DNA from 2 places in the Pantoea sp. E956-1 genome. Region 1 is predicted to be linked to the other one. Evidence: predicted binding sites of a transcription regulator. Region 1 holds the regulator's gene; the other holds the start of a gene.
The links. Region 1 encodes ArgR, which controls arginine synthesis, uptake and breakdown. Its sites were predicted from a motif close to ANTGAATAAAAATACANT; they were not measured.
Positions count from the first base shown of each region.

Region 2: the regulator ArgR is predicted to act here: its motif matches at 9,737-9,754, upstream of argF (ornithine carbamoyltransferase).

Region 1 covers NZ_CEUYZP010000012.1:107,187-121,799, reverse strand. Annotated here, with positions in the region: gene rng (ribonuclease G) at 1-237, shown strand, start outside; gene yhdP (AsmA2 domain-containing protein YhdP) at 386-4,216, shown strand; gene tldD (metalloprotease TldD) at 4,281-5,726, shown strand; gene aaeR (HTH-type transcriptional activator AaeR) at 5,979-6,896, opposite strand; gene aaeX (p-hydroxybenzoic acid efflux pump operon protein AaeX) at 7,127-7,330, shown strand; gene aaeA (p-hydroxybenzoic acid efflux pump subunit AaeA) at 7,338-8,270, shown strand; gene aaeB (p-hydroxybenzoic acid efflux pump subunit AaeB) at 8,280-10,232, shown strand; gene AC0T7J_RS21870 (NAD-dependent succinate-semialdehyde dehydrogenase) at 10,346-11,791, shown strand; gene AC0T7J_RS21865 (barstar family protein) at 11,852-12,121, shown strand; gene yhcN (peroxide/acid stress response protein YhcN) at 12,187-12,450, opposite strand; gene AC0T7J_RS21855 (YdgH/BhsA/McbA-like domain containing protein) at 12,544-12,810, opposite strand; gene yhcN (peroxide/acid stress response protein YhcN) at 12,899-13,162, opposite strand; gene argR (transcriptional regulator ArgR) at 13,637-14,107, opposite strand; gene mdh (malate dehydrogenase) at 14,536-14,613, shown strand, end outside.
Region 2 covers NZ_CEUYZP010000005.1:142,504-157,116, reverse strand. Annotated here, with positions in the region: gene AC0T7J_RS14840 (M20 family metallopeptidase) at 1-323, shown strand, start outside; gene lptG (LPS export ABC transporter permease LptG) at 419-1,495, opposite strand; gene lptF (LPS export ABC transporter permease LptF) at 1,495-2,595, opposite strand; gene pepA (leucyl aminopeptidase) at 2,864-4,375, shown strand; gene AC0T7J_RS14820 (DNA polymerase III subunit chi) at 4,441-4,899, shown strand; gene AC0T7J_RS14815 (valine--tRNA ligase) at 4,905-7,760, shown strand; gene AC0T7J_RS14810 (GNAT family N-acetyltransferase) at 7,840-8,349, shown strand; gene miaE (tRNA isopentenyl-2-thiomethyl-A-37 hydroxylase MiaE) at 8,384-9,145, opposite strand; gene rraB (ribonuclease E inhibitor RraB) at 9,200-9,616, opposite strand; gene argF (ornithine carbamoyltransferase) at 9,777-10,784, shown strand; gene pyrB (aspartate carbamoyltransferase) at 11,090-12,025, shown strand; gene pyrI (aspartate carbamoyltransferase regulatory subunit) at 12,038-12,502, shown strand; gene ridA (2-iminobutanoate/2-iminopropanoate deaminase) at 12,575-12,961, shown strand; gene lplT (lysophospholipid transporter LplT) at 13,033-14,223, opposite strand; gene aas (bifunctional acyl-ACP--phospholipid O-acyltransferase/long-chain-fatty-acid--ACP ligase) at 14,220-14,613, opposite strand, start outside.

The DNA.
Region 1 (14,613 bases):
GGCACGCTGAAAACGGTTGAAACGGTTTGCTATGAAATCATGCGTGAGATTGTCCGGGTTCATCACGCTTATGATTCTGACCGCTTTCTGGTCTATGTTTCACCGACGGTGGGTGAGGCGTTAAAAACTGACGAGTCTCATGCACTGGCTGAAGTCGAAATCTTTGTCGGCAAGCAGGTTAAAGTTCATGTTGAGGCGCTCTACACGCAGGAGCAATTCGACGTGGTGATGATGTAACGCCAGCCCGGTCACCGGTTTCTTCGGATATCGGGCTGAAAAATCGCCCTTGTTTGAGATAAAATGCGCGTTTCAACGCTTTTATCGGGAGACGGTCGGGTATGAGAACCAACTATCCGTCGTTTACGGAACACAAGGAGAGGCGTGAGTGAGGCAGTTGCCGAGGATTTTGTTACTGCTGGTCGCGGCAATCATCGTGATTGTCGCGCTGCTGGTCAGCGGATTGCGTCTGGTGATGCCGCATCTCGACAGCTATCGCAGCAACCTTCTGCAATTTATCTCTGATCGTAGCGGTGTGCCGGTCAACGCCAGCCAGTTAGAGGGTAAATGGGAGAATTTTGGCCCCACTCTGCAGGTTCGCGATCTTAACGTCGATCTGCATGAGAACGGCAAACTCACGATCAAACGCATTAATCTGGCTCTCGACGTCTGGCAGTCCCTGCTGCACTGGCGCTGGCAGTTTCGCGATCTGACCTTCTGGCAGTTGCACCTCGACACTAATCGTCCGCTGCTGGATAACGACAAAGAGAAAAACAGCTTCCGTCCGGCGCAGATCAACGAACTCTTCCTGCGGCAATTTGACCACTTTGACCTGCGTGACAGCACCATCCGTTTCCGCACCCCTTCCGGTCAGCATGCTGAGCTGGCGATCCCGCGACTTACCTGGGTTAATGAAGATAACCGCCACCGGGCCGAAGGCGAAGTCAGTCTGTCGAGCTTCACCGGCCAGCACGGCGTGGTTCAGGTGCGGCTTGATCTCAACGACAGCAACGGTCTGCTCAATGACGGCCGTATCTGGATGCAGGCCGACGATGTGGACATGCGTCCGTGGCTGGGCCGCTGGGTGCGCGACAATACCCGGCTGGACAGCGCCCGATTTAGCCTGGCGGCCTGGGTTAACCTGCGCGATGGCGACATCTACGCCGGCGATCTGCTGCTGCGCAAGGGCGGAGCCAGCTGGCAGGGCGAGACCGGACGACACCGCATTGAAGTCGATGGGCTGACTGCGCACCTCTCACGTTTCCAGAATGGCTGGGTGGTCAATGTGCCACAAACCCGGCTCAGCACCGACGGCCACGCCTGGCCCGCAGGCCACTTCTCTCTTTTATGGCGTCCTGAAGACAAGCAGATGCTGGGACCGGATGGTCAGCCGGAAGTGCGGGTTCGCGCTACACAACTGGTACTGAGTCATATTGCGCCAATTATACCGCTGTTTGCGCCGCTCTCTCCGGCGCTGTTTGAAAACTGGCAGACGCTGCAGCCACAGGGCACCATCGATGGCCTGGCGCTGGATATTCCGTTACAGCAGCCTGAAAAAACCCGCGTACAGGTGAAGTGGCGTGATTTCAGCTGGCAGCACTGGAAACTGCTGCCGGGCATCAGCCATTTAAGCGGGGAAGCGCGCGGCAGCCTGAGCAATGGTCAGGTCAGTGTAAATATGGGGGCGGCGACCGTTCCCTACGGCGACATGTTCCAGGCACCGTTAGAGATTAAGCGGGTGACCGGTGCGCTGCGCTGGCTGAATGATGATCATGGCCTCACGCTGGCGGGTGAGAATCTTGATCTGCAGGCTCGCTCGCTCTGGGCGCGCGGCGACTTTAGTTACCAGCAGAATAGCGGCGGTGAGCCTCGTCTGGATATTCTGGCCGGTATCCGGCTTACCGATGCGGGCGATGCCTGGCGCTACTTCCCGGTGCCGCTGATGGGTAACAGCCTGACGCACTATCTGAGTGGGGCAGTGAAGGGGGGCAAGGTGGACAACGCCACACTGCTGTTTGCCGGTAATCCGGCGCTGTTCCCGTTCAAGCATAATGATGGCATGTTCCAGGTCTGGGTACCGCTTCGCCAGGCAACCTATGCGTTTCAGCCCAAATGGCCAGCGTTGAGCAATCTCGATATCGACCTTAACTTCCTGAATGACGGTCTGTGGATGAAAGCGCCAGCAGCGAAACTGGGCGAGGTGGACGCGCGTAACGTCACTGCGGTGATCCCCGACTATCTCAAAGAGAAATTGATCATTGATGGTGATATCAGTGGTGAAGGCCAGCAGATCGCGGACTATTTCGGGCAGACTCCGCTGAAACCTTCACTGGGTGCCGCGCTGGAGCAGCTGGAAATCAAAGGCCGCGTCGGCGGCCACCTGAATCTGGATATCCCGCTGGATGGTGAGCAGGTTCACGCCCGTGGCAATGTGGACCTGAACAATAATTCGCTGTTTATCAAACCGTTAAAAACCACCATTAACAATCTCTCAGGGCGCTTCCGTTACGACAATGGAAATCTGGCCAGTGAGGATCTGCGTGCGAACTGGTTTGGTCAGCCGATGGGCGTGCGTTTCAGCACCAAAGAGAATCCGGACGATTTTGGCGTGAACGTCAAACTTCAGGGCGACTGGCAGCCTGCTAAAATCAGCCAGCTTCCTGCAGCCGTCAGCAAGCAGTTGGGCGGAAATCTGCCGTGGCAGGGCGACGTCAATATTACGCTGCCCCATCATGGCGGCGCGCGTTATGACGTAACGCTGAACGGTAATGCAAAAGAAGTAAGTAGTCACTTACCTGCACCGCTCGATAAAAAAGCTGGTGAGGCGATGCCTGTTGCAATCAAGGCCAGTGGCGACCTGCACCATTTCGATCTCAGTGGCAGCGTTGATGCAAACCATCGCTTTAACAGCCGCTGGTTGCTGGAGCCGACGCTGCGCGTCGATCGTGGCATCTGGCTGAATGATGCGCAGAAAACACCTGCTCTGCCCGATCATCCCGGCATGGTGCTGAACCTGCCTGCGCTGGATGGCGAGGCCTGGGTGGCGATGATGGCCGCAGGGGGAGCATCCGCGGGCAGCGAGTCAGGCGGCGGCAGCGGCCTCAAAACGGGTGGCGTCACGCTGCCCGGCAATATCACGCTTCGCAGCCCGGCGGTCACCCTGGCCGGGCAGCAATGGCATGAGGTTGAAGCGACACTGGCTCAGAGTGCAGGCGGCAAGGGCCAGGTCGGCGTCAGGGCTAAAGAGCTGCGTGGTGCGCTGGCAATGGCACCGAAAGCACCGTGGCAGGTGAACCTGGATTACCTTTACTACAACCCGCAGTGGGATAACGGTGAAGGCAAAGGCGGCAAAGCGCCACCTCAAAAAGCCACGACCATTAATTTCAGCCAGTGGCCCGCTTTACAGTTGCGCTGTAAAGAGTGCTGGGTACTGGGTCAGAAATATGGTCAGGTCTCCGCGATGCTGCAACCCCGCGGAGATACGTTAGCGCTTACTAACGGAAAAGTGGATACTGGCAGTTCACAGCTGAAAATCAACGGGGAATGGGTTAACCGCCCGGACGACCAGCGCACTTCGCTGAAGGGCTCGCTGAAAGGCCCGAATATTAATAACGCGACCAACTGGTTTGGCGTCAACACGCCGCTGCGCGATGCGCCATTTGATATTGCGTATGACCTGCACTGGCGCTCTGCTCCCTGGCAGCCCTCGGCAGAGACGCTGAGCGGTACCCTGAAGACCCACTTTGGCAAAGGCCAGATCGCCGATGTGAATACCGGTGCCGCCGGAAAAATCCTGCGGCTGGTGAGCTTTGATGCGCTACTGCGCAAACTGCGCTTCGACTTTAGCGACACCTTCACCAATTCTTTCTACTTCGACTCGATTAACGGCACGGCCTGGATCGAAAACGGCATGATGCGCACCGATAATTTGCTGGTGGATGGCCTGGAAGCGGACATCGCGATGCAGGGTAATCTCGACCTGGTGAAGCGTCAGATCGATATGGAAGCGGTGGTTGCGCCGGAAATATCCGCCTCGGTTGGTGTGGCGACAGCGTTTGCCATCAATCCGGTAATTGGCGCGGCGGTGTTTGCCGCCAGTAAAGTTCTGGCGCCGTTGTGGAACAGGATATCGCTGCTGCGTTATCACATCAGTGGCCCGCTGGATAAACCGGAAATCAATGAAGTGCTGCGTAAACCGCGTGAAACTGACAACAAGTGAATTTGACGCCGTACCGGAATTACCGCAGGCTATGATTATCTGAGCACATAATGAGTGAGAAACGATGACTCTGAACCTGGTAAGTGAGCAGTTACTGACTGCTAACGGCATTAATCAGCAGGACCTATTTTCCCTGTTAGGGCAGCTTTCAGAACGTCGTCTGGATTATGCCGATCTCTATTTTCAGTCCAGTTTTCACGAATCCTGGGTGCTGGAAGACAAAATCATTAAAGATGGCTCCTACCATATCGATCAGGGTGTGGGCGTGCGTGCGGTCAGCGGGGAGAAAACCGGCTTCGCCTATGCAGACCAGATTACGCTCAATGCGCTGCGTCTCTCCTCTGAAGCGGCACGCAGCATCGTGCGCGAACAGGGAAATGGCAAGGCACACACCCTGTCTGCCGTGATGAACCGTTCGCTCTATTCGGCAGTCGATCCGCTGAGCAGCCTGACGCGTGAAGACAAAATTGCCCTGCTGCATCGCGTTGATAAAGTGGCTCGTGCAGCTGATCCGCGCGTTCAGGAAGTCAATGCCAGCCTGACGGGCGTTTACGAGCAGGTGCTGGTGGCCGCAACTGACGGCACGCTGGCGGCAGATGTTCGTCCGCTGGTTCGTCTCTCGATCAGCGTCCAGGTTGAAGATCAGGGTAAACGTGAACGCGGCGCAAGCGGCGGCGGTGCGCGTACCGGCTATGCATTTTTCCTGGCGGATGAAGATGGCGAAGTCCGCGCTGATGCCTGGGCGCGTGAAGCGGTGCGCATGGCGCTGGTCAATCTCTCCGCCGTAGCCGCACCTGCTGGTGCGTTGCCGGTGGTACTGGGCGCGGGCTGGCCTGGCGTACTGCTGCATGAAGCGGTCGGTCACGGTCTGGAAGGCGACTTCAATCGCCGTGGCACCTCGGTGTTCAGCGGTAAAATCGGTCAGCAGGTCGCGTCTGAACTCTGTACCGTGGTGGATGACGGCACCCTTGAAGGACTGCGCGGTTCACTGGCGGTAGATGATGAAGGCGTACCCGGTCAGTACAACATGCTGATTGAGAATGGTGTGCTGAAAGGCTACATGCAGGACAAGCTGAATGCGCGATTGATGGGTGTCAGTCCAACCGGTAACGGACGTCGTGAATCCTACGCGCATTTGCCGATGCCGCGCATGACTAACACCTATATGCTGGCAGGCAAGTCATCGCCACAGGATATTATTGAAAGCGTTGAATATGGCCTCTATGCGCCGAACTTTGGTGGCGGTCAGGTGGATATCACCTCCGGCAAATTTGTCTTCTCAACTTCAGAAGCTTATCTGATTGAGAACGGCAAAATTACCAAACCGGTCAAAGGCGCCACGCTGATTGGCTCCGGCATTGAAGCGATGCAGCAGATCTCGATGGTGGGTAATGACCTGGCGCTGGATAAAGGCGTCGGCGTCTGTGGCAAAGAGGGACAAAGCCTGCCGGTCGGTGTCGGTCAGCCGACCCTGAAGCTGGATAAACTGACCATCGGCGGCACCGCCTGATGTGACCCCAACAACCCGCCGCCTGGCGGGTTGTCAGAATGCTGACAAATCCATAGCCGGATGAACCTGGCAGCAATGCAATAGCTGAAAGCGCAGGGAACACGGGCAGAGGAGGAAAGCGTCCCGCGCCACGGATGGCGCGGGACGAGCGTGTCAGGGATGACGGATTTTGCGTCTTTCCGATCTGACCGTGTTTCCTTCGCTGGCTGGGTCTTACAGCTGGTCGGGACAGATGTTGTCAACAATCTATTGTTAGCTTTTACGGTGCTGCTGATACTGTTCAGCCACCTGTTCAAAATAGCCGGTCAGATAATCGATACAGACCTGCACCTTGAGCGGTAACTTATCCTTCTCGGTATAGAGCGCGTAGACCGGGCGCGGATCGGACTGATACTGCGGAAACAGAATATCGATTTCGCCTGCGGTGATCTCATCAATCACCCACATCATCGGCACATAGGCGATGCCATTGCCCGACTTCAGCCAGCGGATCAGCGTCAGCGAATCATTGGTCACGAAACGTCCCTGCGGCGCCAGGCGGGTCACCAGACCTTCCGGCGCAATCAGCTCGAAATTATTGTCGGGCCGAACGCTATATTCCAGCCAGGAAAAATTATCAATGTCACCCGGCTTCTCTGGCGTGCCGTGCTGGGCCAGATAGCTTTTTGCGGCGCACACCACCATCGGCATCGCGCCAAGGCGACGTGAAAACAAGCTGGAATCTTTTAATGCCCCCACCCGAATGACCAGATCCAGGCCATCCGCGATCAGATCCGGGGCCGGAACGCCGGTGACCAGATTCACACTCAGTCCTGGATATTCCCGCAGCATATCGCTGGTCATGCCGGCTAACACGTTCTGCGCCATGGTCGAGGAGCTGCCAATTCTCAATACGCCAATCGGCGTATTGTTAAAAGCGTAAAGCTGCTCATGCACCTGCGTCGCTTCGGCCAGCATACGGCGGCAGCCCTGATAATAGATTTTGCCCGCTTCGGTCAGCCCGATACTGCGGGTACTGCGATTCAGCAGCTTAACCTGTAATGCATCTTCCAGTTTCGCGACGATCTGGCTGATTGATGAGACGCTCAGATGAAGCTGACGCGCCGCAGCGGTAAACGAACCCAGTTCGACCACTTTGGCGAAGACAGACATGCCTTTCAGTCGTTCCATTGTTTACTCTGGCTTAAAAGTGATTTAGATCACATTCTGTAGAAAACTTATAGTCAGGCGCGTTATTATAAGCGCGCCGGGGTATTTCCCGGTGATTCTTCATTGCCTGTTACCCTTCGATGATACGCTATTATTAAGCCAGCTGCGGTTAGGATCACGCTCCCAGAGGCTTTTCCCGCGACATCTGAAGAGGCATGAGTATCCCGGCAAGGTCGAACTAAGGATTTGTGATGAGTGTGCTTCCGGTATTTGTCATGTTTGGGCTCTCTTTTCCGCCCGTTTTCATTGAACTTATTATTTCACTGATGCTGTTCTGGTTAGTGAAACGCGTGCTTACGCCGAGCGGTATCTACGATCTTGTCTGGCATCCGGCACTTTTTAATACAGCGCTTTATTGCTGTGTGTTTTACCTTGTCTCCCGTTTATTAGTCTGAGGTTTAAGTGAAAGCACTCATAAGAAAAATCGCGCGCTACGCGATTACTATCCTGCTGGTCATCATCGCAGTGGTCATTATTTTCCGCGCCTGGGTGTTCTATACCGAATCGCCCTGGACCCGTGATGCGCGTTTCGCCGCTGACGTGGTGGCGATTTCTCCTGACGTCACCGGCCTGATTACCGAGGTTCCGGTACACGATAACCAGCTGGTGAAGAAGGGTGATACGCTGTTTGTGGTTGACCGGCCGCGCTATCAAAAAGCGCTCGATCAGGCACAGGCCGATGTTGAATATTACCAGGCACTGGTGAGTGAGAAACGTCGCGAAGCCGGGCGTCGCAACCAGCTGGGTACTTCCGCAATGTCGCGCGAGGCTATCGAGCAATCCAACAACGACCTGCAAACCAGCGAACATCAGCTGGCGAAATCGGTGGCGACCCGCGATCTGGCGAAAATTGACCTTGAGCGCACCACCGTGAAAGCGCCATCCGATGGCTGGGTCACTAACCTCAATGTCTACCAGGGTGAGTTTATTACCCGCGGTTCTGTGGCGGTGGCATTGGTGCAGCAGCACTCCTTCTATGTGCTGGCTTACCTCGAAGAGACCAAACTGCACGGCGTAGAGAAGGGCTTTCGCGCGGAAGTCACCCCGCTTGGCAGTAACATCGTATTGCGTGGCACCGTCGACAGTGTGGCGGCTGGCGTCACCAACAGCAGCAGCTCGGTCGACAGCAAAGGCATGGCCACGGTAGATTCCAATCTGGAGTGGGTCCGTCTGGCGCAGCGTGTGCCGGTGCGTATCCGGCTTGATCAGCAGCCCGGCAATCGCTTCCCGGCGGGAACGACAGCGACAGTGGTGATCACCGGCCAGGCCGATCGCCAGCCTGAACAGGTTTCACCGATGATAAGACTGTTTAATCGCCTGCGTGAGTTTGGTTAAGAGGGCGATATGATCGAGTTCCTGCGGTTCCCGGTAAAGCTCACCTTTGCGCTGGTGTTAGCGCTGATGGTGGGTTTTCACTTTAACCTTGAAACGCCGCGCTGGGCGGTGATGACTGCCGGTATCGTGGCGGGCGGTACCGCGTTTGCGGCCGGGGGTGATCCCTATTCAGGGGCGCTACGCTATCGCGGCGTTTTGCGTATTATCGGGACATTTATTGGCTGTATCGCCGCGCTGACCATCATGATCGCCACCGTGCGTGCCCCGGTCGTGATGTTGCTGCTGTGCTGCATCTGGGCAGGACTCTGCGTCTGGCTTTCTTCGCTGATCAAGGTAGAAAACTCTTACGCGCTCGGACTGGCGGGCTACACCGCGCTGATTATTGTGGTGACGGCTAACGCCAGCGGCGGTCTGACACTGGTGCCACAATATGCGGTAGAGCGCTGCAGTGAAATCGTACTCGGCATTCTGTGCGCCATTCTGGCTGATATGATTTTCTCACCCCGTTCGATTAAAAAGGTGATCGACGCTGAGGTCGATTCGCTGCTGGTGGCACACTATCAGCTACTACAACTCTGCGTCGCACACGGTGATAAAGAAGAGGTCGACAAAGCCTGGAGCGCGCTGGTACGGCGTACCACGGCACTAAACAGTATGCGCAGCCAGCTGATGATGGAATCCTCACGCTGGAAGAACAGCAACCGCCGTTTGCAGATGCTTAATACTCTGTCGCTGACGCTGATTACGCAGGCAGCCGAAACCTTTCTGATCCAGAATTCCCGTCCTGATTACATTCCGCCACAATATCGTCTGATGGTTGAAAAACCAGCCTCGACCGTTGAAGAGGTGCATAAGCGGATGAAAGTGATGCGGCGGGTGATGCGTGCCAGTGGCAAAACAACGCCGGTCACGCTGGCCAGCTGGGTGGGCACCGCCACCGAATATCTGCTGCTGCTGAAAGGAATCAAAAGCAACAGCAGGATTACCTCGGTGGAAGAGGAGATTCTGCAGCGCGAAGTGGTTATTCAGGCGCGTTCCGCTGAAACGCATCATGCGATGATCAACGGTATCCGTACCTTTGTGGCGACCGCGCTGGGTTCGCTGTTCTGGCTCTATACCGGCTGGACCTCTGGCAGTGGCTGTATGGTGATGCTGGCCGTTATCACGGCGCTGGCAATGCGTATGCCCAACCCGCTGATGATGGCAAAGGACTTTCTCTACGGCATGACCGTCGCAGTTCCGTTGGGCGCACTCTGCTTTATGTATGTTCTCCCCGCTACGCAGCAGAGCGCACTGTTGCTTTGCATCGCAATCGGCGTGCTGGGTTTTATCGGTGGCATCTTCATTCAGCGGCGTCAGCTCGGCACGCTGGGGGCATTGATTGGCACCCTCAACGTGCTGGTGCTGGATAATCCGATGGAATTCCACATTAACGTCTTTCTCGATAACGTTCTGGGCCAGGTCATCGGCTGCTTTGTGGCGATGATGGTGATCCTGCTGATTCGTGATAAATCAAAAGCGCGCACCGGCCGCAAACTGCTCAACCGCTTTATGTATGCGGCCGTCTCAGCCATGACGACCAATCAGGCGCGCCGGCGTGAAAACCATCTGCCAGCCCTTTATCAGCAACTGTTTCTGCTGCTCAACCTGTTTCCGGGCGATATCAACAAATATCGCATCGCCCTGACACTGATCATCGGTCATCAGCGGTTACGCGACGCAGAAGTGCCGGTGAATGCCGATCTCTCTGCTTTTCACCGGCAGTTGCGTTACACCGCTGATCGGGTGATCTCCGCCAGCAGCGATGACAAGCGGCGTTACTATTTTGAACGTCTGCTGAAAGAGCTGGATGTCTATCAGGAAAAACTGGCCCATTACGAGGCACCCGCCAGCGTAACGGAACCGGTAAAACGACTGGCTATGATGCTGGATAAGTACCAGAACACGCTCATCCAAATCTGAATCTGGCCGCTGTGACCTGCAGCGGCCTGCGCAATCCCCGCCCATCACAAAATCTGTCGCTTTTGCCAACTATACTCTCCAGACGGAAGAGCAAAACTGACAGGAGCGAATCAATGAAATCACTGCAAGAGAGCGAACTGTTCCGGACCGGCTATTTAGCGGACGGTCAGTGGCATCACGCTGCCTCCACCTTTGACGTGACCAATCCGGCGACCGGTGAGGTGATTGCTCAGGTGGCAAAAGCGGGTAAAGCGGAAACGGAACAGGCTATCGCCGCAGCGGAGCGCGCATTTCCCGTCTGGCGGGCGCAGACTGCAAAAGCACGCGCTGAAATTCTCACTCGCTGGTATCAGCTGATCATTGAGAACAAGCGCTGGCTGGGACAGCTGATGACGACCGAACAGGGCAAGCCCCTGAAAGAGGCGGAAGGGGAAGTTGAGTACGCCGCCAGTTTTATTCAGTGGTTCGCCGAGCAGGCGAAACGGACCAATGGTGAGATCATCCCGCCAGCTAAACCCGGCTCCCGTATTCTGGCAACTCGCGAACCGATTGGCGTTGTGGCTGCCATTACGCCGTGGAATTTCCCGATGGCGATGCTCACCCGCAAACTGGGGCCAGCCCTTGCTGCAGGCTGCACCGGTATTATCAAACCTGCCAATAACACGCCACTTTCCGCCTTTGCCCTGCTGGCGCTGGCGAAGGAGGCCGGCGTGCCTGATGGCGTACTGAATGCGGTAGCCGGTGATACCCATGCCATCAGCGATGCGATCATGGCCAGCAAAGTGGTGCGTAAAATCTCATTTACCGGCTCCACCCAGGTGGGCAAGCTATTGATGCGCAATGCTGCCGAAACCATGAAAAAAGTGTCGATGGAGCTCGGTGGTAATGCCCCCTATATCGTGTTTGACGATGCCGACATTGATGCCGCCGTACAGGGCGCCATTGCCAATAAATTCCGTAATGCGGGCCAGGTGTGCGTCAGCGTAAACCGCTTCTACATTCACAATGCTATTTATGATCGTTTTACTCAGCAGCTGGCTGCCGAAGTGAACAAGCTGAAGGTGGGCAACGGCATGGAAGAGGGCGTCATTGTCGGGCCATTGATTGAGGCATCGGCAGTGGAAAAGGTTGAACAGCACGTCAATGATGCGGTAGCAAAAGGCGGCAAATTACTGGCGGGTGGCGAGCGACATGCGCTGGGTGGCAACTTCTGGCAGCCTACTGTGATTACTGAGGCGCACGAAGGGATGCAGCTGGCGCAGGAGGAGACTTTTGGTCCGGTGGCTGCCTGCTTCCGCTTTGATGATGAAGATGACGTCATCCGCCGCGCTAACGATACGCCGTTCGGCCTTGCCGCTTACTTTTACACCCAGAATCTGCAGCGGGTGTTCCGTGTTTCAGCCGCGCTGGAAAGCGGCATGATCGGCATCAATGAATGTGCCGTATCAACCGAGCTGGCGCCGTTTGGTGGTGTAAAAGAGTCGGGGCTGGGCCGCGAAGGTTCGGTACTGGGCATGGAAGAGTACCTGGAGGTCAAAGCGCTGCACCTGGCGGTTTGAGCTAGCGGACAGTAACGGGCGGCAAAGGTCGCCCGCAGACGGAGCATGGGAGCCGTCAGCATGAAAATCGAGCGTTTTGATTTTAATGAAATTGTCGATCAGGCCCATTTCTTCCGCCAGTTCAGCGAGCGATTTGCGCTGGAAGAGCGCCGCATCTGCGATCTGGATGGATTATGGGATGTGGTGACGGGCGATCGGTTACCGCTGCCGCTGGAGATTGAATTTGTTAATCTGGGCAGGGGACAGCGACGGCGTTATGGCGCGCTGATACTGTTATTTGATGAAGCGGAAGAAGAGCTGGAAGGCCAGCTTCACTTTAACGTCAGATAAAACGTCAGATGAAAAAAGGCCCCGGCGAGCGGGGCCAAAGGGTTCGTCATAAATCTGACGAGGAATTACTTATAAAGCTGTGCAGTGATGTGATAGTTATCACCGGTGCGCGCCTCAATAACTTTATAGGCGCTGGCACCCTGTTCATCCGCTTTCTGAGAAAGCTCAGCGCGGTAATCCATTGGCGATCCCGCGGTTCCACTGATGGTCACGGTGCCCGCAGGCTGCAGGTTCTGCGTCTGCGCTCCGGTGACCAGCTGTGCGGCTGATGCGCCGAACGCGATGACGGAAAGCAAGCTGACTGTAGCGATGGTTGTTTTGATATTCATGTTCGTCTCCTCAATACATTCAACAACCTGCGGTTACTCGTAAAGGCGGGTCGTCGATATCTTCTGACGCCATTCAGGCATCATCACGGTTAATTATTTATAAAGCTCAGCGGTAACGTGCCAGGTGTTATCCTGGTTGTTTTCGATGATGCGATAGTGGCTCGCGCCCTGGGCATCCGCTTTCTCTGACAGCACCTGACGGATATGCGTCTGGTCGCCATTTCGTCCACCAATGCTGATGGTCTGATTCATTGGCTGCAGACCCTGTGCCTGTTCGCTGGACACCAGGCTGGCGGCGTTAGCACCCACGGAGAACAGGGATGCCAGACTCAGTGCAGCGATAGCTAATTTCATTTTCATGGTCAACTCTCCTGAAATTTCTGCTTCAGCTCTCCGGAGCGCAAAAGGGCGCGTCAGACAGAGAGCTGATGGCATTATCGGTTACGCCTTAGTTATACAGTGCGGCGGTAGCGTGATAGTTGCCGTTGTTGTATGCCTCAATCACGCGATAGGCTTTTGCGCCCTGCTGATCGGCTTTGTCGCTGAGTTTCTGTTTGATATCCATCGGTGAACCCGCCACGCCGCTGACACTGATGGTGCCGACAGCCTGCAGATTCTGTGCCTGTGACGCATCAATAGATTCTGCTGCCACAGCACCAAATGAGAGGGCTGAAAGAATGCTCAGGGTAGCAATAGTAGTTTTTACGTTCATGGATTTTTCCTCGTCGTCTATTTTTATCTTTTTATTTAGTGTGATTTGCATCACGAAAAGAAGTATAGAACTAATAACGGAAGGAATTAATACCCCGCTAATAATGTTTTTTTGTGATTCTTTATCCTTATGGCTACTTTTAATAACCTATCGTTATAAAAACAGGGTAAAAAATAGCCTTTTCGCTGCTTTTAGTTACAAAAACAGTGAGATAGATCACTTTAACGATTAGTGCGAAAGACGGGGGTGTATCGGACTGGAGTTTGATCTGGATCCGGGTAATGGTGCCTATTCAGTGATGTAAAGCAGCGTAAAATAGCGCAAAACGTGAAGCAGAGTAATAGATCTGACCAATAGCGAGGGGCGCTAAACCAGGCTTATTACACCTTTGATAGCGGTTGAGGGTTGTGGAACGGTGTAAGCAGAGAGATGAACTGACGATCTGGCGCATGATGGCCGGTCGTCAGTCCGCGATCAGAGTTCCTGTTCAAACAGGGTAAGGATTGCGCCGTGCAACTGCTTAACGGTGAAATCGCGCGCACGGGTAATAAAGATCGTGTCATCGCCGGCAATGGTGCCAAGAATCCCGTGCGACTTACCCAGTGAATCCAGCATACGTGCAATCAGCTGTGCTGCGCCCGGACTGGTATGAATCACCACCAGTGCATCGTTGTAGTCGATATCCAGTACCAGGTTTTTTAACGGACTGGTAGTGGTCGGCACACCCAGTTCAGCGGGCAGGCAATAGACCATCTCCATCCTGGCATTCCGGGTGCGCACTGCGCCAAATTTGGTCAGCATCCGCGAGACTTTGGACTGATTGATATTTTCAAAGCCCTCATCCTGAAGCGCCTGAACAATTTCGCCCTGGGAACTGAATTTTTCTTCTTTTAATAAGGCTTTGAAAGCCTTAACCAGATCGTCTTGTTTTGATGGGTTTCGCATAGGTTACCAATAAAAAATGAGAATAACCGCGCATCCGCCCGCGGCAGAGTGGTGATTATGCATTTAAATGCATTTTTATGCAATCGTTCGATTGATGAGCAGCGTTCGGGCGGCTAGCGGGCGGCGATAATAGCAAATAAATCCGCTCAGACCAAAACACGCGTCACAGCTCCGGAAAGCGAAGGTTGCAAAGTTGTTATATTATTGGTGGTGTAGTAACAGAAAACGCACGTAGCCGTTCTCTGTCTGACGACGGCATAGTTGTCGGTCATTCAGGCGCAATGATAAGTAACTTTTGAATCCGGAGATTAAGTGTGAAAACACGTAGAATTAACAGCGGATATTTATCTTCGCCTGAGCAGTTGATTAAGGTCTGACACAGATAGAATTTCGGCCCATCTCTGCCCCACCTTAATAAGGAGTTAAGAATGAAAGTTGCCGTTCTCGGTGCCGCTGGCGGCATAGGCCAGGCGCTCGCACTTCTGCTCAAAACCCAGCTTCCCGCA
Region 2 (14,613 bases), on a different contig from region 1:
AACTGACAACCTTACTGGGAGATAGCGTGACGGTGAGCACTCTGGTGGACCTGCCTGCGGTGCTGAGCGAAGACAATCAGGCCTGGGTTCAATCCGTTTATCAGCACTGCCAGCCGCTTCATGACGCCCTACTGACACCGCGCATTGTGCCCTACTTCACCGATGCATCATTGCTGTTGCCCGCGCTGGGCATGCCGCCCTGCATTATCCTTGGCCCAGGTGAACCGTCAATGGCACATCAGACCGATGAATACTGCCTGCTGAGCCGGTTAGCGGAAGCAGAGACGCTATATGGTGCATTGATCAATGACTGGATGAGGTAATGGAGGGATGCATCAGACTGCTGGACGAATAGACTGTCACACGTTGCCTGCCACGAAAAAGGCCGCCCTGGAAGGCGGCCTTTTCGCTGTGATTGTCAACGCCGCTTAATCAACATAAACATACTGATAGCGAAGAACGCAAAACTCGGCAGAATCGCTCCCAGAATCGGCGGCAGACCGTAAACCAGGCTCAGCGGACCGAAAATCTGGTCCAGCACGTAGAACAGGAAGCCAAAGCTGATACCGGTCACTACCCGCACACCCATCGACACGCTACGCAGCGGACCAAAGATAAACGACAGCGCCATCAGCATCATCACCGCGACGGACAGCGGCTGGAAGATTTTGCTCCACATATTAAGCTGATAACGTCCCGACTCCTGGCCGCTCTGCTTCAGATATTTACTGTAGCTATGCAGACCGCGAATCGATAACGCGTCCGGATCCAGCGCAACCACACCCAGCTTGTCCGGCGTCAGATTGGTTTTCCACTCGCCACTCAGGCTCTGTGAACCGGTAATCTGCTTAGGATCGGTGAGATTAGACTCATCAACCTGCGACAGTATCCAGCGCTTCTTAGCCGCATCCCAGGTCGCCGTCGCCGCGTAACGCACGCTCTGCAGACGACGCTGATCGTTAAAACTGTAGATGCTCACGCCATCAATTTCGTTATCGCCTTTAATGCGCTCGATAAAGATAAAGCTATTGCCATCTTTCGCCCACAGACCGTTCTGCGTCGAGACCAGCGCACCGCCGTAAAGCTGCTGCGCCCGGTAATTACGCGCCATCTGCTCGCCCGACGGCGCAACAAACTCACCAATCGCCATGGTCAGCAGCACCAGCGGAATCGCCGTTTTCATCACTGACAGCGCAACCTGCATGCGGGTAAAGCCCGCCGCCTGCATCACCACCAGTTCACTGCGCTGCGCCAGCGCGCCCAGTCCCAGCAGCGCACCCAGCAGGGCCGCCATCGGGAAGAAAATCTCAATATCTTTGGGTACGCTCAGCAGGGTGTAGTAACCGGCGCTCAGCGCGTTGTAGCTGCCCTGGCCGGTCTTGCGCAGCTGATCAACGAACTTGATGATGCCGGAAAGCGACACCAGCATGAACAGCGTCAGCATAATGGTATTGAAAATGGTTTTACCGATATAGCGGTCAAGTACGCGAAACATCAGACCGACCCTCCGCGGGTAAAGCGGGCGCGAATCCGACGCATCGGCACCGTATCCCACAGGTTAAGGAGCACCGCCAGCACCAGATAGCTGATATTCACTACCCACATCCAGAGCGCCGGATCGAGCCGCCCTTTCGCGCCGCTCGACTTCAGCGAACTCTGCAACAGGAAGAAAATCAGATAGAGCAGCATGGCGGGCAGCATCGACAGCACGCGCCCCTGACGTGGGTTCACCACGCTGAGCGGCACCACCATCAGCGCCATCACCAGCACCGCGAACACCAGCGTCAGACGCCAGTGCAGCTCGGCCTGAAACTCAGGTGTCTTGTTTACGAACAGGTCGGTCAGACTCGCCTGTTCTGCATCGTTAGGATCGAGCGTTGCCGCTTTATAGCCCACAATGGCCTGATAATTGGTGAAGTCAGTGATACGGAAATCACGCAGCAGAGCGGTGCCCTCAAAACGGGTGCCTTTATCCAGCGTCACCACCTGTGAGCCATCTTTATGCTGCTCCATGTGACCGCTGTCAGCCAGCACCACTGAAGGACGCGCGTTGCCTTTTGGCCGTAACTGCGCCAGGAACACGTTACCAAAGTTGCTGCCCTTCACATCCTCGACAAACAGCACGGCGCTGCCGTCGCTGGAGGTCTGGAACTGTCCGGCGGCCATTGCTGCCGCACCCGGGTTCGCTTTGGCGTTCTGCGTCACCTCATCCTGATAGCGGGATGACCATGGCCCCAGCCAGATGACGTTCACGGCCGCCACTATCGAGGTAAACAGCATCAGCACCATCGCCGCTTTCACCAGGACGGCCTTACTCAGGCCGCAGGCGTGCATCACGGTAATTTCACTTTCCGTGTAGAGCCGCCCCAGCGTCATCAGGATCGCCAGAAACAGACTTAAGGGCAGTATAAGTTGTGCCATTTGAGGCACACCGAGTCCTAACAAGGTCAGAACGAGGTTTGTCGGCACTTCGCCATCCACCGCGGCTCCCAGGATCCTGACTAACTTCTGACAAAAGAAGATGAGTAGCAGGATAAACAGGATAGCCAGCTGGCTTTTGAGCGTTTCCCGAACCAGATATCTAATGATGATCACGCTTAGTACGCCTGTGAAAACTTGTCTTTTTGCAGGAAAATCGCTAGTTTCAACGCTTATCAGCCATTTTTCTTCATCAATGGCCGTCGCCGTAGCTAAATTTGTATGAAAAACGCGTCCGGGTGGTGAAAAAACAACATCTTGTCACCCTGATTCATTATGACCTCCAGCAGCAGAATGTCATGCTGCGACGATGAATAAATGGGTCATGAGCGCGCTACATTCTAGCGGCAGCAGCGGCCGTTGTCTTTAAGATTCAGGAGAGTGCATGGAGTTCAGTGTAAAAAGCGGAAGCCCGGAAAAACAGCGCAGTGCCTGCATTGTCGTTGGCGTTTTCGAACCGCGTCGTCTGTCACCGATTGCCGAACAGCTGGATAAAATCAGCGACGGCTACATCAGCGCCCTGCTGCGCCGCGGCGAGCTGGAAGGAAAAGTGGGCCAGACACTGCTGCTGCATCATGTGCCAAATATCCTGTCCGAGCGTATTCTGCTGATTGGCTGCGGTAAAGAGCGTGAACTGGATGAACGCCAGTACAAGCAGGTCATTCAGAAAACCATTAACACGCTCAACGACACCGGCTCAATGGAAGCGGTCTGCTTCCTGACCGAACTGCATGTCAAAGGCCGCAACACCTACTGGAAAGTGCGTCAGGCAGTAGAGACCTCTAAAGAGGCGCTCTACAACTTTGACCAGCTGAAAAGTAATAAAGCGGAACCACGTCGCCCGCTGCGCAAGCTGGTCTTTAACGTGCCGACCCGCCGTGAACTGACCAGCGGCGAACGGGCTATCCAGCATGGATTAGCGGTCGCGGCCGGTATGAAAGCGGCTAAAGATCTCGGCAACATGCCACCTAATATCTGTAACGCCGCCTATCTGGCGTCACAGGCGCGTCAGCTGGCGGATGCCTTCAGCAAAAATGTCACCACCCGCGTCATTGGCGAACAACAGATGAAAGAGCTGGGCATGAACGCCTATCTCGCGGTCGGGGCCGGTTCGCAAAACGAATCGCTGATGTCGGTAATTGAGTACAAAGGCAATCCGGATGCGGAAGCGCGCCCGATTGTGCTGGTGGGTAAAGGGCTGACCTTTGACTCCGGCGGTATCTCCATCAAGCCTGCCGACAGCATGGACGAAATGAAGTATGACATGTGCGGCGCGGCGGCCGTCTATGGCGTGATGCGTATGGTGGCAGAGCTGAATCTGCCGCTGAACGTGGTCGGCGTGCTGGCAGGCTGTGAAAACATGCCGGATGGCCGGTCGATGCGTCCGGGCGACGTGCTGACCACCATGTCTGGCCAGACGGTTGAGGTGCTGAACACCGACGCCGAAGGCCGCCTGGTCCTGTGCGATGCGCTGACCTACGTCGAACGTTTCGATCCGGAAGTGGTGATTGACGTGGCGACGCTGACCGGTGCCTGCGTGATTGCGCTGGGTCATCACATCAGCGGCCTGCTGTCGAACCACAATCCGCTGGCGCATGAGCTGATCAGCGCCTCGGAGCAGTCAGGCGATCGCGCCTGGCGTCTGCCGATGGCGGATGAGTTCCAGGAGCAGCTGGAGTCCAACTTTGCCGATATGGCGAACATTGGTGGCCGTCCCGGCGGCGCGATTACCGCCGCCTGCTTCCTGGCACGCTTTGCCCGCAAATATAACTGGGCACACCTGGATATCGCCGGTACCGCCTGGCGCTCCGGCAAGGCCAAAGGCGCCACCGGACGTCCGGTGCCGATGCTGTCGCAATTTCTGTTGAATCGGGCAGGATTGAACGGCGACGATTAAGCGCCCTCTTTTCTGACAGCAAGGGCGGATATCATTCCGCCCTTAATCTTCTGATGAGCAAACCGATGAAAAACGCAACCTTCTACGTGCTGGAAACCGATGCAACGAGCGATGGCCTTAGCGCCGTTGAAGCGCTGGTGTGCAATCTGGCGGAAACACGCTGGCGGGCCGGAAAGCGGGTGTTGATCGCCTGCGAAGATGAACAGCAAGCCATTCGTCTCGACGAAGCGCTGTGGCAACGACCGGCAAACGCCTTCGTGCCGCATAACCTGGCGGGTGAAGGCCCGCGCTACGGTGCGCCGGTTGAGCTGGCCTGGCCACAGCGTCGCGGCAGTTCACCGCGTGACCTGCTGATTAGCCTGCTGCCCCACTTCGCAGATTTTGCTACTGCTTTCCATGAAGTGATAGACTTCGTTCCTTACGACGACACGCTCAAACAACTGGCGCGCGACCGCTATAAAGCGTATCGCAGCGTTGGATTCCAATTGAATACGGCAGCGCCACCACAGCCGCAAACGACATAGCAGAAATGGAAAAGACATATAACCCGCAAGATATCGAGCAGCCGCTTTACGAGCATTGGGAAAAGCAGGGCTACTTCAAACCGAATGGCGATACCAGCCAGGAAAGCTTTTGCATCATGATCCCGCCGCCGAACGTCACCGGTAGCTTGCACATGGGTCACGCCTTCCAGCAAACCATCATGGACACCATGATCCGTTACCAGCGCATGCAGGGGAAAAATACCCTGTGGCAGGCGGGTACTGACCACGCGGGCATCGCCACGCAGATGGTGGTTGAGCGCAAAATTGCGGCTGAAGAGGGCAAGACGCGCCAGGACTATGGCCGCGATGCATTCATCGACAAAATCTGGCAGTGGAAAGCAGAATCCGGCGGCACCATTACCCGCCAGATGCGCCGTCTGGGCAACTCCGTCGACTGGGAGCGCGAGCGCTTCACCATGGACGATGGCCTTTCCAACGCCGTGAAAGAGGTGTTTGTTCGCCTCTATAAAGAGAACCTGATCTACCGTGGCAAACGCCTGGTGAACTGGGATCCAAAACTGCGAACCGCAATCTCCGATCTGGAAGTGGAAAACCGCGAGAGCAAAGGCTCGATGTGGCATATCCGCTATCCGCTGGCTGACGGCGCAAAAACCGCCGACGGTAAAGATTATCTGGTGGTCGCCACCACGCGTCCGGAAACCCTGCTGGGTGATACCGGCGTCGCCGTTAACCCGGAAGATCCACGTTACAAAGATCTGATCGGCAAATTTGTGATGCTGCCGCTGGTTGGCCGTCTTATCCCTATCGTTGGCGACGAACATGCCGACATGGAAAAAGGCACCGGCTGCGTCAAGATCACCCCGGCGCATGACTTCAACGACTATGAAGTCGGCCGTCGTCACAAACTGCCGATGATCAACATCCTGACCTTCGACGGCGATATCCGCGACCGTGCTCAGGTGTATGACACCAATGGCGAAGCCAGCGATGCCTGTTCCGATGAGATCCCGGCGGCTTTCCAGAACATGGAACGCTTCGCGGCGCGCAAAGCGATTGTTGCCGCTGTCGATGAACTCGGCCTGCTTGAAGAAATCAAACCTCACGATCTGACCGTGCCTTACGGCGACCGTGGCGGCGTGGTTATCGAGCCGATGCTGACTGACCAGTGGTACGTGCGTACCGCACCGCTGGCGAAAGTCGCGGTTGAAGCCGTTGAAAACGGCGACATCCAGTTTGTACCGAAGCAGTACGAAAACATGTACTTCTCCTGGATGCGCGATATTCAGGACTGGTGTATCTCCCGTCAGCTCTGGTGGGGTCACCGCATCCCGGCGTGGTATGACGACAACGGTAACGTCTACGTCGGCCGTACCGAAGACGAAGTGCGCGCCGAGAACAACCTGGCCGCCGACGTCGCGCTGCGTCAGGATGATGACGTGCTGGATACCTGGTTCTCCTCAGGTCTGTGGACCTTCTCCACCCTGGGCTGGCCGGAAAACACCGAAGCGCTGCGTACTTTCCATCCGACCAGCGTGCTGGTCAGCGGCTTCGACATCATCTTCTTCTGGATTGCCCGCATGATCATGCTGACCATGCACTTCATCAAAGATGAAAACGGCAAACCACAGGTACCGTTTAAAACCGTCTACATGACCGGTCTGATCCGTGATGAAGAAGGTCAGAAGATGTCGAAATCCAAGGGCAACGTGATTGACCCGCTGGATATGGTCGACGGCATTTCGCTGGACGCGCTGCTGGAAAAACGCACCGGCAACATGATGCAGCCGCAGCTGGCGGAGAAAATCCGCAAACGTACCGAGAAGCAGTTCCCGGACGGCATCGAGCCATCCGGCACCGATGCGCTGCGTTTCACCCTGGCGGCGCTGGCCTCTACCGGTCGCGACATCAACTGGGACATGAAGCGCCTGGAAGGCTATCGCAACTTCTGTAACAAGCTGTGGAACGCCAGCCGCTTTGTGCTGATGAACACCGAAGAGCAGGATTGCGGACAGAATGGCGGCGAAATGACGCTGTCGCTGGCGGATCGCTGGATCCTGACCGAGTTCAACAACACGGTGAAAGCGTACCGTGAAGCGCTGGATAGCTACCGTTTCGATATCGCGGCTAACCTGTTGTATGACTTCACCTGGAACCAGTTCTGCGACTGGTATCTGGAGCTGACCAAACCGGTCATGAACAGCGGCAGTGAATCTGAACTGCGTGGCACCCGTCATACGCTGGTTCACGTGCTGGAAGCGCTGCTGCGTCTGGCGCATCCGATCATTCCGTTTATCACTGAAACCATCTGGCAGCGCGTGAAGGGGCTGAAAAATATCAGCGACGACACCATCATGCTGCAGCCTTTCCCGCAGTACGATGCGGCGAACGAAGATGCCGAAGCGAAAGCGGACATCGAGTGGATGAAACAGGCGATCGTGGCGGTGCGTAATATCCGTGCCGAGATGAACATCGCACTGAGCAAGCCGCTGGATGTGCTGCTGCGTGACTGCTCGCCTGCGGCGCTGCGTCGCGTTGAAGCCAACCGCAACTTCCTGTCGCGCCTGGCGCGTCTGGAAAGCCTGACCATTCTGCCTGCGGGCGAGAAAGGTCCGGTGTCGGTGACCAAACTGGTTGAAGGCGCAGAGCTGCTGATCCCGATGGCGGATCTGGTGGATAAAACCGCCGAGCTGGAGCGTCTGGCGAAAGAGCTGGTTAAGCTGGATGTGGAAATCGAGAAGATCGAGACCAAGCTGGCGAACGAAGGCTTTGTTTCGCGTGCCCCGGAAGCGGTGGTGGCGAAAGAGCGCGAACGCGTAGCGGACCTGCAACAATCAAAAGCAAAACTGATTGAACAGCAGGCGGTCATTGCGGCATTGTAAGCGTCTTAGCTGACAGCTTATTCATAAAGCCGGGCTTGCCCGGCTTTTTTATTGACCTCGTACAAATCCGGAAGAGATGATGACGACCAGCGCCACCCCGCTTATTGACCTCCAGGTGCGGCCGATTACTGCCGCCGATAATCCGCATATCGCCCAGGTGATCCGCGACGTTTCCGCAGAGTTCGGCCTGACGGCTGACAAGGGCTACACCGTTTCCGATCCGCAGCTCGACCAGCTGTTTGAGCTCTACAGTTCCGAACAGAGCGCCTACTGGATTGTTGAGTATCAGGGCAAGGTGGTCGGCGGCGGCGGTGTTGCGCCGCTCGCCTGCAGCGCGCCTGATATCTGCGAACTGCAAAAGATGTACTTTCTGCCAGAGGTGCGCGGTCAGGGTCTGGCACGCGAACTGGCGCTGCGGGCGATAGAACATGCACGCAGCCACGGCTTCCGTCGCTGCTATCTGGAAACCACCGCCAGCCTGACGCGGGCCATTAAACTTTATGAATCACTGGGCTTTGAGCATATCGACAGTGCGATGGGCTGCACAGGGCATGTCGACTGCGAAGTGCGGATGCTGAAGTTATTGTGACAGAGGGAGATGACAGCCCCGTTACGCGCCCGGATCAGAACGCCGGTACGCCGCTGTGAAAGCGTAATTCGTTGTCGGGTTCGCTGATTAACCGCCCTTCTGTTGCCCCAATCGCCTGCACCCGAGGCGTGATGTCTCTGGTGGCAATCTGCGCCGCCAGGGTTAAATAGTCCTGATAATGCCGCGCCTCTGAGCGCAGCAGCGACAGATAGAACTTCGCCAGTTCGTCATCAAGATACGGTGCCAGACTGGCGAAACGCTCGCAGGAGCGTGCCTCGATGTAAGCGCCGCATATCAGCTTATCCACCAGCGTTTCTGGCTCATGAGTCGTGACTTCGCGCAGCAGGGATTTAGCATAGCGGCTGGAAGTGATCTTCTGATAGACCAGTCCGCGCGACTGCATAATTTCCCACACCTGATAGAAGTGATGCAGCTCCTCTTTTATCAGCAGCACCATCTTCTCCACCAGCTCATCCGCCCACGGCAGCGCATTGCGCACGATGATACGTTTCGTGAGGTTCTTATGCGCGTTGATAAAGTCGCTGTCGCCATCCTCGCGGAAGATAAAATCTTCATAGGGTTTCAGCCATGCCAGAATAGCGTCGCCGCTGGGTTTGTCGGCAACATATTTGCGGATCAACCACACCGCGGTCTGTGCAGCTTTGAGCTCGCACACCAGATGGTCGGTTAACAGCAGGGTCAGATTTTCCGGCTTGCGCGCCTCATCAATCCAGGCCTGCGGCGTGCGGCAATGCAGAAACTGATAGATCGGTTCAAGTAAGGGTGCGTAGTTCATGATGTTAAAACAGGTGGCAGAGGTGACAGGCGGAGAACTCTCCGCCCCGGCTACTTAGTGGCGAATACCATCATCTTCTTCATCTTCGATGGCGTCGTCATCTTCATCTTCGGCATCGGGATCTTCGAAATAGGTGCCCCAGCCGTCGTAATCGACGTTGTACTTACCAATCAGATTCACCAGCTGCTCAACCTGTACATCGATCAGTTCCGGCTTCAGGGCGGATTCGCTGATGATGTCGACGCACATGACGGTGGTGCCATCTTCCAGCTCCAGCTCTTCCGGCTCGGTTACTTCATAACCCAGCTTGAATGCATCAACGGCCGCTTTTTCCAGCGAATCAAAATTATTGCATGAGAGATGGTGCTCGATGGTATAGAGCGCATCAGGATCGCTGCCATCCTCCAGCAGCTCTTCAATAATCTGCCGCGTCTCTTCCTGCTGCTCTTCCAGTAATGCTTCATATGCCATGACGATATCCTCTCTGAGTTCGGCAATAATCAATTATTTTCCCATACTGCCCGTCGCGCCACTACACAAAACGAAAAGTTTATTCGCCCTGCACTTGAAAATGCATATTCATACGGTTAGATTGAATTTTAATTCACTTTAATGATTACCGGAGTGTTGTATGAGTCAGCTGTATCAGCGCCATTTCCTCAGGCTTCTGGATTTTACGCCCGCCGAGATTGATCACCTGCTTACCCTTTCCGCTGAATTGAAACAGGCGAAAAAAAGCGCCCAGGAAGTGCAGCATCTGAAAGGTAAAAACATCGCGCTCATCTTCGAAAAAGACTCGACCCGTACCCGATGCTCTTTCGAAGTTGCCGCTTACGATCAGGGTGCGAACGTCACCTATCTTGGCCCGAGTGGCAGCCAGATCGGCCATAAAGAGTCGATGCGCGATACCGCACGGGTACTGGGCCGGATGTACGATGGCATTCAGTATCGCGGTTACGGTCAGGAACTGGTGGAGACGCTGGCGGAACATGCCGGTGTGCCGGTGTGGAACGGCCTGACCACCGAGTTTCATCCGACCCAGTTGCTGGCCGATCTGCTGACCATGCAGGAGCATCTGCCGGGCAAAAAGCTCAGCGAGATGACGCTGGTTTATGTAGGTGATGCGCGTAACAACATGGGTAACACCATGCTGGAAGCCGCCGCACAGGTGGGGCTGGATCTGCGTCTGGTGGCACCGAAGAGCTGCTGGCCAGAGGAGCAACTGGTGGCGCAGTGCCGTGAAGCCGCGCAGCAGACCGGCGGGAAAATCACCCTTACCGAACATATTGCCGACGGCGTGAAAGGCGCTGACTTTATCTATACCGATGTCTGGGTGTCGATGGGCGAAGCCAAAGCGGTGTGGGCCGAGCGTATCGCGCTGCTGCGTGACTATCAGGTGAATCGGGCGATGCTCGATCTGACCGGCAACCCGCAGGTTAAATTCCTGCACTGTCTGCCCGCCTTCCACGACGATCAGACCACGCTGGGCCAGCAGATGGCGGAACAGTACGATCTGCCCAACGGCATGGAAGTGAGCAACGAGGTATTTGAGTCGCCGCACAGCATCGTGTTCGACCAGGCCGAGAACCGGATGCACACGATTAAAGCGGTAATGGTGGCCACGCTGGGCCAGCGCTGACCGCGCAGCTGAGGACGCTGAGTCGCGCCCGCTCATAGCGGGCGATTCACCGTCTGATCTGGCCAGGTCTCTGATCGGCTAAGCAGCCGCAAACGTTTTCCTCTTGCTGCCCCACCGCGAACGGGTATAATGCGGCCCAATTTGCCGGAGGAAATATGCTACAGCACAGCGGACAATTTGACGCTCAATCACGCCTGACCGCAGGCGGTGCTACTGTTTCTTTCGGTCATCGACCCGATCTTAAAAAAGCCCCTTAAGCAGGGGCTTTTTTTTGTCCGCAATCCGGCCGCGCAGAGGAGACAGCTATGGCTAACCCGCTATATCGCAAGCACATTATTTCAATCAACGACCTCAGTCGTGAAGAGCTGGAACTGGCGTTGCACACCGCCGCAAAGCTTAAAGCCCATCCGCAGCCGGAACTGCTCAAGCACAAGGTTATCGCCAGCTGCTTCTTTGAGGCGTCGACCCGTACCCGCCTGTCGTTTGAAACCGCCATTCATCGCCTTGGCGCGTCAGCGGTGGGCTTTGCTGACGGCAGTAATACGTCGCTGGGCAAAAAAGGCGAAACCCTGGCCGACACTATTTCAGTGATCAGCACCTACGTCGATGCGATCGTGATGCGTCACCCGCAGGAAGGTGCGGCGCGGCTGGCGACCGAGTTCTCCGGCGGCATCCCGATTCTCAACGCCGGTGACGGCGCGAACCAGCATCCGACCCAGACGCTGCTTGATCTCTTCACCATTCAGGAGACGCAGAGCCGTCTTAATCAGCTGAATGTGGCGATGGTCGGCGACCTGAAGTATGGCCGAACCGTCCACTCCCTGACCCAGGCGCTGGCGAAGTTTGACGGCAACCGCTTCTTCTTTATCGCGCCCGATGCGCTGGCGATGCCGGCCTATATCACCGACATGCTGGATGAGAAGAATATCCGCTGGTCACGTCACGACAGCTTTGAAGAGGTGATGCCGCAGCTCGATATCCTCTACATGACGCGGGTGCAGAAAGAGCGGCTCGATCCGTCAGAATATGCCAACGTCAAAGCGCAGTTTATTCTGCGTGCCGCCGATCTCGCTTCGGCGCGCGACAATATGAAGGTACTGCACCCGCTGCCGCGCATCGACGAAATCACCACCGATGTCGATAAAACCCCGTATGCCTGGTATTTCCAGCAGGCGGGTAACGGCATCTATGCGCGCCAGGCTCTGCTGGCACTGGTTTTAAACAGCGAACTCGCCCTGTAAGGAGATACCCCCATGACGCAGGACAACAAACTGCAGGTCGAAGCGATCAAACGCGGCACGGTCATCGACCATATTCCGGCGCAGATCGGCTTTAAATTGCTCTCCCTGTTCCGGCTGACCGAAACCGATCAGCGCATTACCATTGGCCTGAATCTGCCCTCGGGCGAGATGGGCCGCAAAGATCTGATCAAGATTGAGAACACTTTTCTCACTGACGACCAGGTGAATCAGCTGGCGGTCTATGCGCCCCATGCCACGGTCAATCGCATCGACGACTATGAAGTCGTGGCGAAGATCGCCCCGACGCTGCCGGACCACGTTGAACGGGTGCTGACCTGCCCCAACAGCAACTGCATCAGCCGCAGCGAGCCGGTCTTCTCCAGCTTTGCCGTGAAGCAGCGCGCCGACGATGTGCATCTGAAGTGCAAATATTGCGAAAAAGAGTTCGCCCGCCATGTGGTGCTGGGTCACTGGTAATCGCCCTGCCCGACCTTATAATGGGCAACACCGGCGGCATCGCCGCCTGACGACGTAATTAAAGGAGCAATGATGTCTCGTGAAATCAGTACTGAAAAAGCCCCTGCCGCTATCGGCCCCTATGTTCAGGGTGTCGATCTGGGCAGCATGATCATCACCTCGGGTCAGATCCCGGTGGATCCGGCGACCGGCCAGGTGGCGGATGACGTTGCCGCACAGGCGCGTCAGTCACTGGAAAATGTGAAGGCGATTGTTGAAGCAGCAGGTCTGAAGGTCGGCGACATCGTGAAGACCACGGTGTTCGTAAAGGATTTAAATGACTTCGCCACGGTCAATGCGGCTTATGAGGCGTTTTTCACCGAGCATGAAGCTCACTTCCCGGCGCGTTCCTGTGTCGAAGTGGCACGTCTGCCAAAAGATGTGAAGATCGAAATCGAAGCGATTGCCATTCGTCGTTAATCTCTTAACATCTATTGTTAACGAGGCCGCCCGCCTCTCTCCGGCTATCCCGGCGAGAGGCGGTGAATCACTTAACGTTTAGCTGGTCGCCACAGCCACAGCAGCGCTATCGCCAGCGCAAACAGCACGCCAAAACCGACGCCCGTCGCCACCGCAGGTGCACCCGCCTTGATGGCCAGCGTATAGAGCCCCAGCATGATCAGCATGGCGCTGTTCTCACCCAGATTCTGCACCGCAATCGCATTACCTGAACCGACGCTCTCTTTGCCCCGCGCCTGCAACAGCGCATTCAGCGGCACCACAAAGAAACCACCCAGCGCACCAATCAGCATCAGCACCAGATAGGCATTCAGCAGAGAATGCTGCAGCGCGAAGACGACGACCATCACACCAATCAGCACACCGGCTGGCATACAGCGACGCACCGTTTCAAGCGTCACCAGCTTCGCCGCCGCTGCCGCCCCAATCACAATCCCGATCGCCACCATGGCATTCAGGGTCGTTGGCGTGGTGTTGTCATTAATGCCCAGCGCCACCGGCACCCACAGCACCAGCAGAAAACGCAGCGTCACGCCTGCGCCCCAGAACAGGCTGGTGCCGAGCAGCGAGAAGCGCGTCTCCGCATCACGCCATAGCAGCGCGGCGGCACTGAAAAAACTGCGGACCATCATACCCAACTGCCAGCTCTGACCGGGACGCGCCGCCTGCAGTTTCGGAATAAACAGGTTGGCTACCACGGCAATGCCGTAGGTCAGCGCACAGATCCCCAGCGCCGCCAGCAGATGCCAGTCCGCCAGCATCCCGCCCGCCACTGAGCCGAGCAGAATGGCGGCGATGGTCGATCCCTCCATCAGCCCGTTGGCTTTCACCAGCTTCTCGCCGTGGGTGATCTCACCGAGAATGCCATATTTAGCCGGGGAATAAGCGGCTGCGCCCGCGCCCACCAGGGTATATCCGAGGAAGGGGTTGAAGCCGAAACAGATCACCAGCGCGCCCAGCAGCTTCAGGCTGTTGGCGAGCATCATCACCCGCCCTTTTGCCATGCTGTCCGCGACCTGACCGACAAACGGTGCCAGCAGAATGTAGGCTGCGACAAAGAGCATCTGCAGCACCGGCTGACTCCAGTCGGGATAGAACTGGCTTTTCAGCACGGCCAGCGTGGCAAACAGCAGCGCGTTATCGCCGAAGGCCGAAAAGAACTGGGCGATAATCACGGCGATCATGCCGCGTGACATCAGCGGCGCATTACGATCAAGGCTCATGCCTGCTCCTCTTCCGCCATTTTTTTCAGCGTGACGTAATCGGGTTTACCGCTGCCCAGCTGCGGCAACGGCTTCATTACCCGGATATCACGCGGCAGCGCCAGTTCTGGCGCACCCAGCTCGCGGGCCGCTTTCTGCAGGCTGTCGCGCGCCAGTTCAGCATCGGTGGTGAACAGCACCAGCGCCTCACCACGCTGACCATCCGGGCGCAGCGAGGCGGCATGTTGTTTGTCCGGCGACGCTTTCAGGGCGATCTGCTCGACGATCTCCAGCGACACCATCTCACCGGCAATCTTCGCGAAGCGTTTTGCACGCCCCTGAATCTGGCAGAAACCGCCGTCATCAAAGCTGACGATATCACCCGTGTCATACCAGCCCGCTTCCTGATTA